2 regions of the Robertmurraya mesotrionivorans genome follow, and region 1 is predicted to be linked to the other one. Evidence: predicted binding sites of a transcription regulator. Region 1 holds the regulator's gene; the other holds the start of a gene.

Region 1 (6,258 bases):
AGTTAGGAGAACAACATGTATCAGCATTTCACATTTGGGGAAGCATTAAAGCCGATCGTTCGGCAGGTCGAAGAGCATATTTTTACGAAGCATAAACAAATTGGTGAGACGGTGGAAGCGAATCAGTTTCGCGTTCTAGAAAGCTATCAGCGCCATCAAGTGAGTGATTCTCACTTTATCCCTTCAACAGGATATGGCTATGATGATATTGGTAGGGATACATTAGAGAAGATTTATGCCGATGTGTTTGGTGGAGAAGCAGGTCTTGTACGTCCGCAAATCATCTCCGGGACTCATGCAATTTCAATTGCTTTATTTGGTGTATTACGACCCGGAGATGAGCTTCTTTACATAACAGGAAAACCGTATGACACATTGGAGGAAATTGTAGGGATTCGTGGGAATGGTGTAGGTTCTTTAAAGGAATTTGGAATATCTTATCAAAGTGTAGATTTAAAAGAGGATGGACAGGTCAATTACGAACATGTAAAAACAATGATTAAGCCGAATACAAAAATGATCGGTATTCAACGTTCCAAAGGGTATGCAAACAGACCATCTTTTACCATCAATCAAATTAAAGAAATGATTGAATTTGTTAAAAATATAAAAGAAGATGTTGTCGTATTTGTTGATAATTGTTATGGTGAATTTGTAGAGTTAATGGAGCCTTGCCATGTAGGTGCTGACTTAATGGCAGGCTCCTTAATTAAGAACCCTGGTGGGGGGCTTGCCAAAACTGGTGGGTATATCGTTGGAAAAGAAAAATATGTAGAAGCATGCTCTTATAGGATGACCTCACCAGGTATCGGAGCTGAAGCGGGTGCCTCTCTTTATAGCCTTCAAGAAATGTACCAAGGCTTCTTTTTAGCACCGCATGTGGTTGGACAAGCATTAAAGGGTGCTGTTTTTACCTCAGCTATGCTTGACAGATTAGGAATGAACACAAATCCAGCCTGGGATGCAGAACGGACAGATTTGATTCAATCAGTTCAATTTGATGACAAAGAGAAAATGATTGCCTTTTGCCAAGCTATTCAATTTGCTTCTCCTATTAATTCTCATGTAACGGCATACCCGGCTTATATGCCTGGTTATGAAGATGATGTGATCATGGCTGCGGGAACATTTATACAAGGGGCTAGCATTGAATTAAGCGCCGATGGACCAATACGACCACCGTATGTTGCTTATGTACAGGGAGGACTAACCTATTCTCATGTGAAAATGGCCATACTGATCGCGTTGAACCGATTAGCTGAAAAACAACTAATTGATTTCAATTAAGTAGATTATATAGAGAGGTTTAATATTTCTCTTTTTCTACAAAAATTCCATGTTATATAAACTAACATTATGTTGACAGAAAAACTGACATTTCATATAATAAAAATATGAAAGAGAGAAATGGAGGGACAGCAAATGAGCGGAAGTGATATCCGTCGTTCCATGCCATTATTTCCAATTGGAATTGTGATGCAGCTTACAGAACTATCTGCAAGACAAATTCGATATTATGAAGAGCACCAATTGATCTCTCCGGCTAGAACTGAGGGAAACAGAAGAATGTTTTCTTTGAATGACATTGATCAGCTTTTAGAAATAAAAGATTTGATCGAGCAAGGTGTGAATCTTGCAGGAATTAAGCAAATTTTTTCTGTGAAAGAGCAACAGGTGCTATCAGAAGAAATAGTGAAGGAAGCAGAGAAAGCAAGACGTGATCTGTCCGATGATGAGTTACGTAAAATGTTGCGCTCAGAGCTTATGCAAGCTGGCCGCTTTAATCGTTCGTCATTGCGTCAAGGTGATATGTCACGCTTTTTCCATTAATAAAAAGAGATTTACTATTCAAGGGAGGAAACAAAATGGCTAAGTTTACAAGAGATGATATTACAAGAATGGCAGAAGAACAAAATGTTAAGTTTATTCGTCTGCAATTCACTGACATCTTAGGAACAATCAAAAACGTTGAGATTCCTATCAGTCAGCTTGAAAAAGCTTTAGACAACAAAATGATGTTTGACGGTTCTTCTATCGAAGGTTTCGTTCGTATCGAAGAGTCAGACATGTACTTATATCCAGACTTAGACACATGGGTAATTTTCCCTTGGACAGCTGAAAAAGGTAAAGTGGCACGTTTAATCTGTGACATCTACAATCCAGATGGAACTCCATTCGCTGGTGACCCACGTAACAACTTAAGAAGAATTATTAAAGAAATGCAAGACTTAGGATTCTCTGATTTCAATCTTGGGCCTGAGCCAGAATTCTTCTTATTCAAGCTTGACCAAGCTGGAGAGCCTACACTTGAATTAAACGACAATGGTGGATACTTCGACCTTGCTCCAACGGACCTTGGTGAAAACTGCCGTCGTGATATCGTGTTAGAGCTTGAAGAAATGGGCTTTGAAATTGAAGCATCTCACCATGAGGTAGCTCCAGGACAACACGAAATCGACTTCAAATATGCTGATGCATTAAGCGCTTGTGACCAAATCCAAACGTTCAAGCTTGTTGTTAAAACAATTGCACGTAAGCACGGTCTACATGCTACATTCATGCCGAAGCCATTATTCGGAGTAAACGGTTCTGGAATGCACTGTAACGTTTCTTTATTCAAAGAAGGCAAGAATGCATTCTTCGATCCAACTGGAAACTTAGAACTAAGCGACACTGCTCGTCAGTTCATCGCTGGTATCATTAAGCATGCTCCAAACTTTACAGCTGTAACGAACCCAACTGTAAACTCTTATAAGCGTTTAGTACCTGGTTACGAAGCACCTTGCTATGTTGCATGGTCTGCTAGAAACCGTTCACCGCTAATCCGTATCCCTGCATCTCGTGGAATTTCCACTCGTGTAGAAGTACGTAGCGTTGACCCAGCTGCTAACCCTTACTTAGCAATGGCTGTATTACTGGCTGCAGGTCTTGACGGAGTGAAGAACTCTTTAACACCACCAGCTCCAGTTGACCGCAACATCTACGTTATGAACAAAGAAGAGCGTCAAGCTGTAGGTATCGAAGATCTACCAGCTACACTTGCTGCTGCTTTAGATAACTTAAAATCAGACGAAACAATGGTTTACGCTCTTGGAGAGCATATCTTCGAACACTTCGTAGAAGCAAAAGAGATCGAGTGGGATATGTTCCGTACACAAGTACATCCATGGGAGCGCGAGCAATACATGTCAATGTATTAATTCGTTAAAAGAAAACCCTCAACACTTTAATGTGTGAGGGTTTTTTGTTTGTATAAAAACTTGTTTATGACGTTAAAGGAGGCATATGAGGCAGAACTCATGGCATAAGTCATTAACGATCTAAGACTTGTGAATAAAAATCTCAATTTTACTAAATAATACAACCAATTACAGTTATTTGAAGTTATGTTACGGGGGAAAAATGATGACGTTTCAAGATGGTCTCAAGCAAGTAGAAAAAGGATCCGACTTAATTAAGGATGGAAATCTTCTAATTAAAGATGCGACCATAAATGCCTTTTTTTTCACTTGGCAATGGTGGGTGGCGGTGTTAATGATCATAGTTCCATGGGTACTCTGGGCAATATTCCGTAAAAGGGAGAGCTCAGCACGATTGCTTTTTTCAGTTTTTATCGTAATGATTCTATCAACAACAATTGATGCGTTAGGAGTGGAATATGGAAGATGGGCTTATCCAGTAAAAGCCATTCCAATTCCAACAATAAGTTATTCGTTTCGTTATTCTCTTATGCCCGTCCTTATTTTGTTTTTTCTTCAATACAGACCGAACGTTAATCCATTTATAAAGGCAATCATTCTGGCTGGTTTTAGTGCATACATTGGGATGCCGCTGATGGCGATGATCGATATGTATAAGAAAATAGATTGGGCTTATACCTATTCTTTCTTTATCATCTTGTTCTTGTATCTTGTGGCCCATTGGTTTAGTCGAAGAAAGAGCTTTGAGCCATTGTGATTATAAAAAAAGCAAGCATCCTTCGATGCTTGCTTTCACTTATTAATGAATATGACGATATACTCCGATAACTTTTCCTAAGATAGACACATTTCGTAGGATAATGGGTGCTAGAGAAGAGTTCTCCGGCTGCAAACGGACATAGTCCTTTTCTTTGAAGAATCTCTTAACTGTCGCCTCATCTTCCTCAGTCATGGCAACAACGATGTCTCCGTTATTCGCTGTTTGCTGCTGCTTCACGATCACGTAATCACCATCAAGGATTCCAGCCTCAATCATACTGTCTCCCATAACCTCAAGCATAAATACTTGCTCATCCGCAGGGGCAAGACGTTCCGGGAGAGGAAAATACTCTTCAACATTCTCGATTGCAGTTATAGGCATACCCGCAGTTACTTTTCCAACTACAGGAACGTTAACAATATTATATTTTGGTATATTGCTTACCACCTCATCAAGATCCAGAATCTCAATTGCTCGTGGCTTTGTAGGGTCTCTTCGAATATACCCTTTACTTTCAAGTCTAGCTAAGTGTCCGTGTACGGTTGAACTTGATGCTAAACCAACAGCTTCCCCAATTTCACGAACGGAAGGCGGATAGCCCTTTTGCTTAACTTCTTCTTTTATATATTCTAGTATATCGACCTGACGTTTTGATAGTTTTGTCATACTTACCGCCCCTCATTGGTTAATCTTGACTTTATTATAGCATGTTCTACCAGTGCATACAAACATAAGTTCGAATAATTGTTGACATGAAACAAACGTTCGGTCTATAATATAATTATAAATGCGAACATACATTCTAATAGAGGTGTTATACATGAAAAATATATGGAACAAATACTCATATGCTATTATTCTAGTTGTCTTATCTATCCTAGCGTCTATCATTTTAATAATTTCTAATGGTGAATCAGTTGAGGAAAAATATATGTCTGTAACGATTAATGAAGGGGAAACACTTTGGGATCTTTGTAAGGACTACGCTGATAAGCATGCTTTATCTGAAACTGAGTTTGTATCCTGGGTAGAAGAAATCAATGATATTAATGGAAATGTATTGTTAGTAGGTGATGAAATCTATATCCCTGTTGAATTAAACGATTCCACTGTTACAGAGCTAGCATCGAAATAGGAGGGATTATGAAGGCGATTATCTATTGTAGAGTAAGTACTGAAAAAGAATCACAGTACTCTTCTCTAAAAAGGCAGGAAGAAGAACTATTGAAGCTGTCACAACAACGTGGAATGGAAGTTGTTGAAGTGATAAAGGAACAGGCGAGTGGATATGACTTTGACAGAGAGGGTATTTTGCTACTGCTGTCACGATTAAAGGAAGAGAAAGTAGATGCAGTCCTTATTCAGGATGAAACGAGACTTGGTAGAGGAAATGCCAAAATCGCTTTGCTTCATTGTATACTGAAGGATAATATCAAACTTTTCAGTATCTCACATAACGGTGAGTTACAACTGTCCGAATCGGATTCCATGGTATTGCAAATTGTAAGTATGGTAGAAGAATATCAGCGGAAGCTTCATAATAGTAAAATTAAAAGAGGAATGAACCGAGCTGTTCAAAACGGTTACAGACCAGAGAAAAATCTAAAAAACAAAGGTGTTCATGCAGGGAGAGAACGTATTGAAGTACCGATAACAGAGATTGTACGGTTACGAGACAATGATTTAACATTTTCGGAAATCGCTGCAACTTTAAGAGGTTTCGGTTATGAGATCTCAAAAGCTACAGTAAATCGAAGATATCTTGAATACATAGAAGAGCAAAAACATCAAAAAAATATCTCAACAAATGCCAACAAGTCATAAAACAAACTGTTGGCATTTTTTGTTATTCGTACCTCTTGACGCTTCCTCCTTGTCAAAGATTATATCTTTTAGTAACATGATTTCTATTGGTAAAACTAAAAGTGAAGGAGCAAAGAGATGCTACCAAAGGAAAGAATCGCTAGAATTAATGAACTAGCAAAAAAAGCAAAAGCTGTAGGGTTAACAGAAGTGGAAGCAAAGGAGCAGTCAAAGCTTCGTAGTGAATATTTACAAACATTTCGATCATCTATGCTAGGAACGCTCCAAGGTGTAAAAATTATTGATCCTCTTGGTGAAGATGTAACACCTGAAAAGCTTAAGAAATTAAAAAATAGCAAAAAACTACATTAATCTTCTAAATTTATTCACCAGGAAATGATTGAAAACACAGAAAATTATAAAATATATGCTTTTTTTCAAAATTTATTTAGCCAATCTGTTGTATAAATAATAGAGCAGATATAATATTAAAAA
Region 2 (6,258 bases), on a different contig from region 1:
TTTAAATTCCTGTTGAATGGTAAAATTAAGTAAAACATGTATCGGAGGGATGTTTGCCTGAGAAAAGCACTCCGTTTCCTTTTTGCCTTTTTTTTATTTTTGATCACGTTTGGTCTTTATTTTACGAATCGGATCATGTATATGAGAACGAAGGATCCCCTTTTCGTTGTTGATCGGGAACAGACGGCAGGTCGTTACAACCCTGAGGATTTCGAACGAATTCCGAAACGAGAAGTTCTTATCACTTCCCCATTTGGTTACCACTTAAAAACGATTGTGTTGGAGCCACATCATACAAAGAAGTACGTGATTATTTGTCATGGAGTGACCGAAAATAAAGTCAATTCGATTAAATATATGAACTTGTTTCTTGAAAGAGGATTTAACGCCGTCATTTATGATCATCGGCGCCACGGGGAATCGGGAGGAAAAACAACTAGCTATGGTCATTATGAAAAATTTGATTTAAAAGCGATTGTTGACTGGTTAAAAGCAGACCAAGGCCCACATCTCCTTCTTGGTATTCATGGGGAATCAATGGGAGCAGCAACCATGCTTTTGTATGCAGGAATGCTCGAGGATGGTGCTGATTTTTACATTGCAGATTGCCCTTTTTCCGACTTTAAAGAGCAGCTTGCATATCGTTTAAAGCGCGAGTTACGATTACCTGGAAAGGTGTTTCTTCCTGTTGCAGACTTGTTCCTCCGTGTACGGGACCGCTACTCGCTGCAAAGCATTGCGCCTATTACTGTTATCGATGGGATCAAAAAACCCATTCTTTTTATTCACAGCAAAAAGGATGATTTTATTCTTCCAACGATGACGCAAGCCCTATATGAAAAGAAAAAAGGACCTAAAAAATTATTTCTTGCTGAAAATGGTGTTCATGCCCAATCGTTAAACGAAAATAAGGAAGATTACGAACAAGTCATTGACGAGTTTCTGCATGATTTTGTTTTTTCCCCACTTTTAAGTGATAAATAAAAAAGCCGAGACATTTCTAACGTCTCGGCTTCTCTTCTGCAATCACTTTCTTTTCCTTATCTAGTGCCCGAATATAAGGGTACTTTTTCATTTCAAAAAAATACCTCTTTCCTTCTTTTTCGATTATGGTTAAATTGACGTATTGATTGCCAGTTTCCGATCCTTCAATAGATACAATGTCCGCACTTTCTATCTGTCCATATGTAAGCTGAAATCTACTCAGAATTTTCCCCTGACTACTATAATCATATATGTCTTGGTAATAGACGGTTAGTGGGTTAGTTCCTTTATATTCCCAATGATTACCGCCTTCATTCGTCCAGCCTTTCTCTTCATCTCCCTCCAGATATGCGATGCTTATCGCATCAAAATCTTCTCCTTCATGCTCTTGAGCTGTTGTATACATGATGATGACTCCATCCGTAAGCTTTTCTTCTACAATCGTCTCTTTTACTTCAAAAGGCACTGCCACTTCTATAGTTGCTGCCCGACATGATGTGAGTAGAATAGCAATACCAATTAGCAGTATTCCTCGCCAATTTCGCATATCATCCCCCCACTATCAGTGAATGCAAGAAATATCCAAAAAATGCTAATTTTCTATAAAAAGAAAGCAGATCCACTTTTGTAGTAGATCTGCTCGTTGAATAGTTCTATTTTGTTTTATCGACAAAGGCCATTCTTGGGTTTAGGTATTGTCCTACACTTTTTAATTGGAATGTATTTGCATTCTGAGAGAAATCAATTTTTAATTCTTCATCAAGAAATACTGCCTTTGATTTTTCGATATACACCGTTTGCTCGTTCGTTTCAATGGCTTTATCATCATCCTCATCCAGCTCATTCACTAACCATAGAGTTGGTACGCCACTTACTACACACCCACAGCCTTCTATATCGTACTTTAGCTTCAAAAATCCTTGCTTTCCATTTATTTTCTCGCTAATTTTCTTTGCTGCTATTTCTGTTATCGTAATATTCATTATCTGTTCCTCCAGCTTTTCATCATGTTTCCTATGCCACTTCATATAATCATTGTAACATAGCGTTTTTTTATTGCCCTATGATTTGCTTTTCGGCAATGAATTCTTTACGAAATTATTACATTTTTTGGTAGGAGTGGTCAGTTTGTCGAAGGTTCAGATTAAAGTAATGGACAACGGTTCTTTACGTGTCACTGGTGAGGTTGAATTGATTGATATGGACGGAAATGTATTTGAAACGAAACCCACGTTCTCTTTATGCCGTTGTGGTCTCTCATCCAAACGTCCCTTTTGTGATGGAGCGCATAAAGGAAAGTTTCAGGCCCGTGATCGCGCAGTAAAAACTCCTGAATAATCTTTAAGCAGCGGTTTCCTTTTCGGAGACTGCTCTTACTCCTTCATTTGTACATCTACAATGCTCGAAAGGGGGACTCGGTGAACCTCCCCAAAATGATCAACAATATGAAGCCTTTGCTGAAGCTCATCCCAATAATGGATTTGTCCGATAATCAATTCGTGCTTCCGGTAACGATAATGAGTAACCATCACCGCTTGATGCTCCTCCATCGCCGCTAATAACAAATGGTTCATCTCCTCCAGCTTTTGTTCATCCATCTCCTTTTCTTTCTCGTAAGAATCCTCTTCCGCCCAATCGCGCAGTAGCTTAACATGCTCAGGAAGCATCATTGATGTCCACTTGATTCTTCCTCTATCTCGAATCATCCTTGTTCCTCCTTACCTCTTATGACCGCCAACTAGCTTGGCACGATGCTTGGCTGTTCCCGCTGCTGTATACGATACCGCACGCAATAGAGCGCCATGCCCGTACCGATTGCGGATACGGTCCACAACATACCCGAGCTCTCGTTCCTTCCAGCCATTCGGTTCAAAAATATTTAACTGATAGTCTGTATCATCACAAATATTGCTAAGGGCGATGGAGATTTTCCGTACCGTTTTTCCTTCGTAGTGCTCAGCAAATAGACGTAGACAAACATCATACAGCTCCATCGTGACGTTCGTCGGTACCTCAATCGACCGCGAACGGTAAAAGCCTCCTCCGAACTCGTCCTGACTATAACCAATGCCGAAGCTGATTGTTCGACCTGCCTTCTTATGGGTTCTTGCTCTTCTCGCAACCTCTTCACACATTTCTAGAATGACGCGTTTGATTTCTACTTCTTCTTTATAATCACGAAGCAATATTTGACTTTTCCCAAAGCTAATTTGTCCCTCCATAATAGGTGCTCCAATTTCGGATAAATCCACTCCCCATGCGTGGTGGTAAAGTTGATTTCCCATAATCCCAAACTTTTTCTCAAGCTTTTGCAAATCGAAGCGAGCAAGCTGACCGACCGTAAAAATTCCCATTCCATTTAATGTTTTCTCTACCCTTCTTCCGATTCCCCACATCTCACGTAAAGGAGAAACATTCCAAAGCTTTGTTTTTACATCCTCATACGTCCATTCAGCAATTCCCTTCTTTTTCGCTTCCAAATCAAGACAAAGCTTTGATAATAGCATGTTCGGACCAATTCCGATCGCACAGGGCAGCTGAAATTCTCGCTCAATATCATCACGAATCTTCTGTGCAACTGTCCATGCATCTCCCCATAAATGAAGGGCTCCATCAATTTTCAGAAAGCTTTCGTCGACGCTATACGTATGAATGGCCTCCTTTGGAACGTAACGATGAAACACCTTCGTAATTTCAGTGGAAATACGTAAATAAGTAGCCATTTTCGGCTCAACTACTTGAATTTTCGGATCGTCTGGAATGTCAAACTTCCTTGATCCGGTTTTAATACCAAATTCCTTCTTTAACTTCGGTGATGCAGCTAATACAATACTTCCCTCTCGCTCTTTATCTCCAATCACTGCCAAATAACACTCAAGTGGATCCAGTCCTTCCATGACAGCCGAACAGCTTGCATAAAAGCTCTTCATGTCCACACATAAAATGGTTTGATGGGGCAACTCACTGTAATTAATCATCTTGTTCTCTCTCTCCCAAACATCAAATAGGAACATTCGTTCTCTTTTTAGTATATTCTTATATTAAGCGAATATACGTTCGGTTTCAATGGAAATTTTATTCTATTTCCTTTTGTGAATATTGGTAAGTTATAATGGCTAAAGAAGAGGTGTAAGGGAATGGAGAAGAAACTTATTTATAAAATGATTAGGCAATGCCTTCAGCAGTACGAGCACGAGGCAAGTGAAGAAGACTATGAGAAATTGTACGAACGGATAGTAGAAGAACAAGCACAAGAGGATCAGGTTCCTTTATTTGAATTAATCAACGATGCTGTTTATGAATATTTGACCAATTAAAAAAATCACCCACAAGGTGATTTTTATTTTTTATCGAAAAAGCCGCCAACAAAGCGTTCAGCTAATCCTGGGATGAGATTATAGATGGTACTCCCCATATTCATCCAGCCTGGAAGGTTAAGCTCACGCTTAGGGTTGAGCATTAATTGAATAATTTTTTCAGCAACATAATCCGATTTCAGCATGAATCGATTCACGTTTTTTACGTAGTTTCCTGATTTATCAGCAATTGAAAAGAAATTGGTTTCTATCGGACCAGGGTTTACCGCCGATACACGTATATTTGATTTTGCAAGCTCTAGTCGTAAGCTATTCGTAAATCCTAACACCGCATGCTTCGTAGCCGAATATCCACTGGACTTAGGAGTGGCAAGCTTGCCGGCCTGTGAGGCAATATTAATGATATGACCTGAATTTTGAGCCATCATCACAGGAAGAACCTCTTTCGTACAAGCCATTAAACCGAGTACGTTCACTTGAAACATTTTTTCAATATCAGCAAAATCGGCCTCATGGAAGGAATCAAACACGCCAAACCCAGCATTGTTTACGAGAATATCGATATGACCAACCTCTTGCTTAATTTGTGAAAACACCTGTTGAACCTGATTGATATCACCAACATCCAACTGAAAAAACAAGGCATTAACACCCGTTTTTCGGTTAATTTCCTCACCAATTGTTTGTAGCTTGTCAATAGAACGAGCTATAAGAATGGGCCGCACTCCGCGCTCAGCCGCCATAAGAGCCACCTTTTCTCCAATCCCTGATGAAGCTCCTGTTATAACAATATGTTTCCCTTTTAATTGTTCCAATACAATCACCATCTTATCTATGTAGCATTTGTCGAGCTACATATAACTTACCACAAACCCTTTAAAAAAAGCTAAAAAATCATGCATACGTATTCACTACCTCGATTAACCTTCTAATCCCTACCCTCAACTGCTCTTCATTGGCGTAAGAATAACTTAAACGAAGCGAAGAAGAAAATCCTTGTTGCAAAGGATCACAAATCAATCCAGGAACAAAGGAAACCGAATTCTCAATCGCTTTCTGTAACAACTTATCTGTCGGAAGAGGGGCAGGAAGCTCAACCCATAAATTTAAGCCTCCATCAGGACTTACCCAGCTCCAATTCGTCTTCTGTAATTCTTCCTCCATAATTTCCTTACGAATTTGCAGAGCAATTCTAAGCTTTTCTAAGTGCTGCTGCAGCCGAGGAGAGGAAAAATAGTGCAGAAAGATTTTTTGATTAAGTAGTGGGGAGCCATTATCGGCAAGTGCTTTCACTGTAAGCAAGCCATCTTTCAAGGCAGGTGGAACAATACAAGCTGCCACACGTAGTCCAGGTGAAACATATTTGCAAAAGCTTCTCACATAAATGACGACACCAGCTGTATCAAATGTATAAAGAGGCGGTGGTGGAGCTTTTTCGAAATAAATATCGTGATACGCATCGTCCTCAACAATTAAACAGTTGTATCGTTCAGCTAATTCCACTAACTTCTTTCGTTGTGCCGTTGGGACCGTATAACCGGTTGGATTATGAAAGGTTGGGTTCACATAAAACAGTCTCGGCTTGTATTTTTTCATAAGCATTTCAACTTGCTCTAAATCATAGCCATAAGGCTGAATATCGATCGCTATCAAATGGGCATCCTGGCTTTTAAAAATATCAATTGCAGCACTATAGCTTGGCCGCTCCAGTAGCACCGTATCTCTTGGTTTGATAAATAATTGAGCGATTAGATGGAGAGCTTGCTGAGAGCCTGAAGTGATGAGGATATCATCAAGGGAAAGATGAGTTTTATAGCGTTTAATAAAATAGTTCGCCAATGTATCACGCAGCTCCATATCCCCTTGTACGGTAGAGTAGGTAGAAAGCACCTTAGGATACAAATCAAAAACCTTTTTTACATAATCTGATAAGAAGTGATTTGGCAATAGATTAGGA

What was found. The regulator LexA, encoded in region 1, represses DNA repair genes until DNA is damaged. The targets are predictions, from matches to a motif close to CGAACATATGTTCG.
Region 2: ACRX5O_RS02815 (YqzH family protein) is a predicted target of LexA. The motif match lies at 4,031-4,044, and genes of this name have one in related genera.

Annotation. Positions count from the first base shown of each region.
Region 1 covers NZ_JBPCCH010000003.1:196,885-203,142, reverse strand. Annotated here, with positions in the region: partial or broken gene ACRX5O_RS07320 (GTPase HflX) at 1-2, shown strand, start outside; gene ACRX5O_RS07315 (methionine gamma-lyase family protein) at 16-1,287, shown strand; gene ACRX5O_RS07310 (MerR family transcriptional regulator) at 1,423-1,830, shown strand; gene glnA (type I glutamate--ammonia ligase) at 1,866-3,200, shown strand; gene ACRX5O_RS07300 (CBO0543 family protein) at 3,406-3,957, shown strand; gene lexA (transcriptional repressor LexA) at 4,000-4,626, opposite strand; gene yneA (cell division suppressor protein YneA) at 4,781-5,095, shown strand; gene ACRX5O_RS07285 (YneB family resolvase-like protein) at 5,104-5,784, shown strand; gene ACRX5O_RS07280 (DUF896 domain-containing protein) at 5,902-6,135, shown strand.
Region 2 covers NZ_JBPCCH010000001.1:563,515-569,772, reverse strand. Annotated here, with positions in the region: gene ACRX5O_RS02845 (alpha/beta hydrolase) at 58-984, shown strand; gene ACRX5O_RS02840 (hypothetical protein) at 1,001-1,531, opposite strand; gene ACRX5O_RS02835 (iron-sulfur cluster biosynthesis family protein) at 1,638-1,967, opposite strand; gene ACRX5O_RS02830 (CDGSH iron-sulfur domain-containing protein) at 2,113-2,322, shown strand; gene ACRX5O_RS02825 (YolD-like family protein) at 2,358-2,690, opposite strand; gene ACRX5O_RS02820 (Y-family DNA polymerase) at 2,703-3,962, opposite strand; gene ACRX5O_RS02815 (YqzH family protein) at 4,122-4,301, shown strand; gene ACRX5O_RS02810 (SDR family NAD(P)-dependent oxidoreductase) at 4,325-5,128, opposite strand; gene ACRX5O_RS02805 (aminotransferase-like domain-containing protein) at 5,196-6,258, opposite strand, start outside.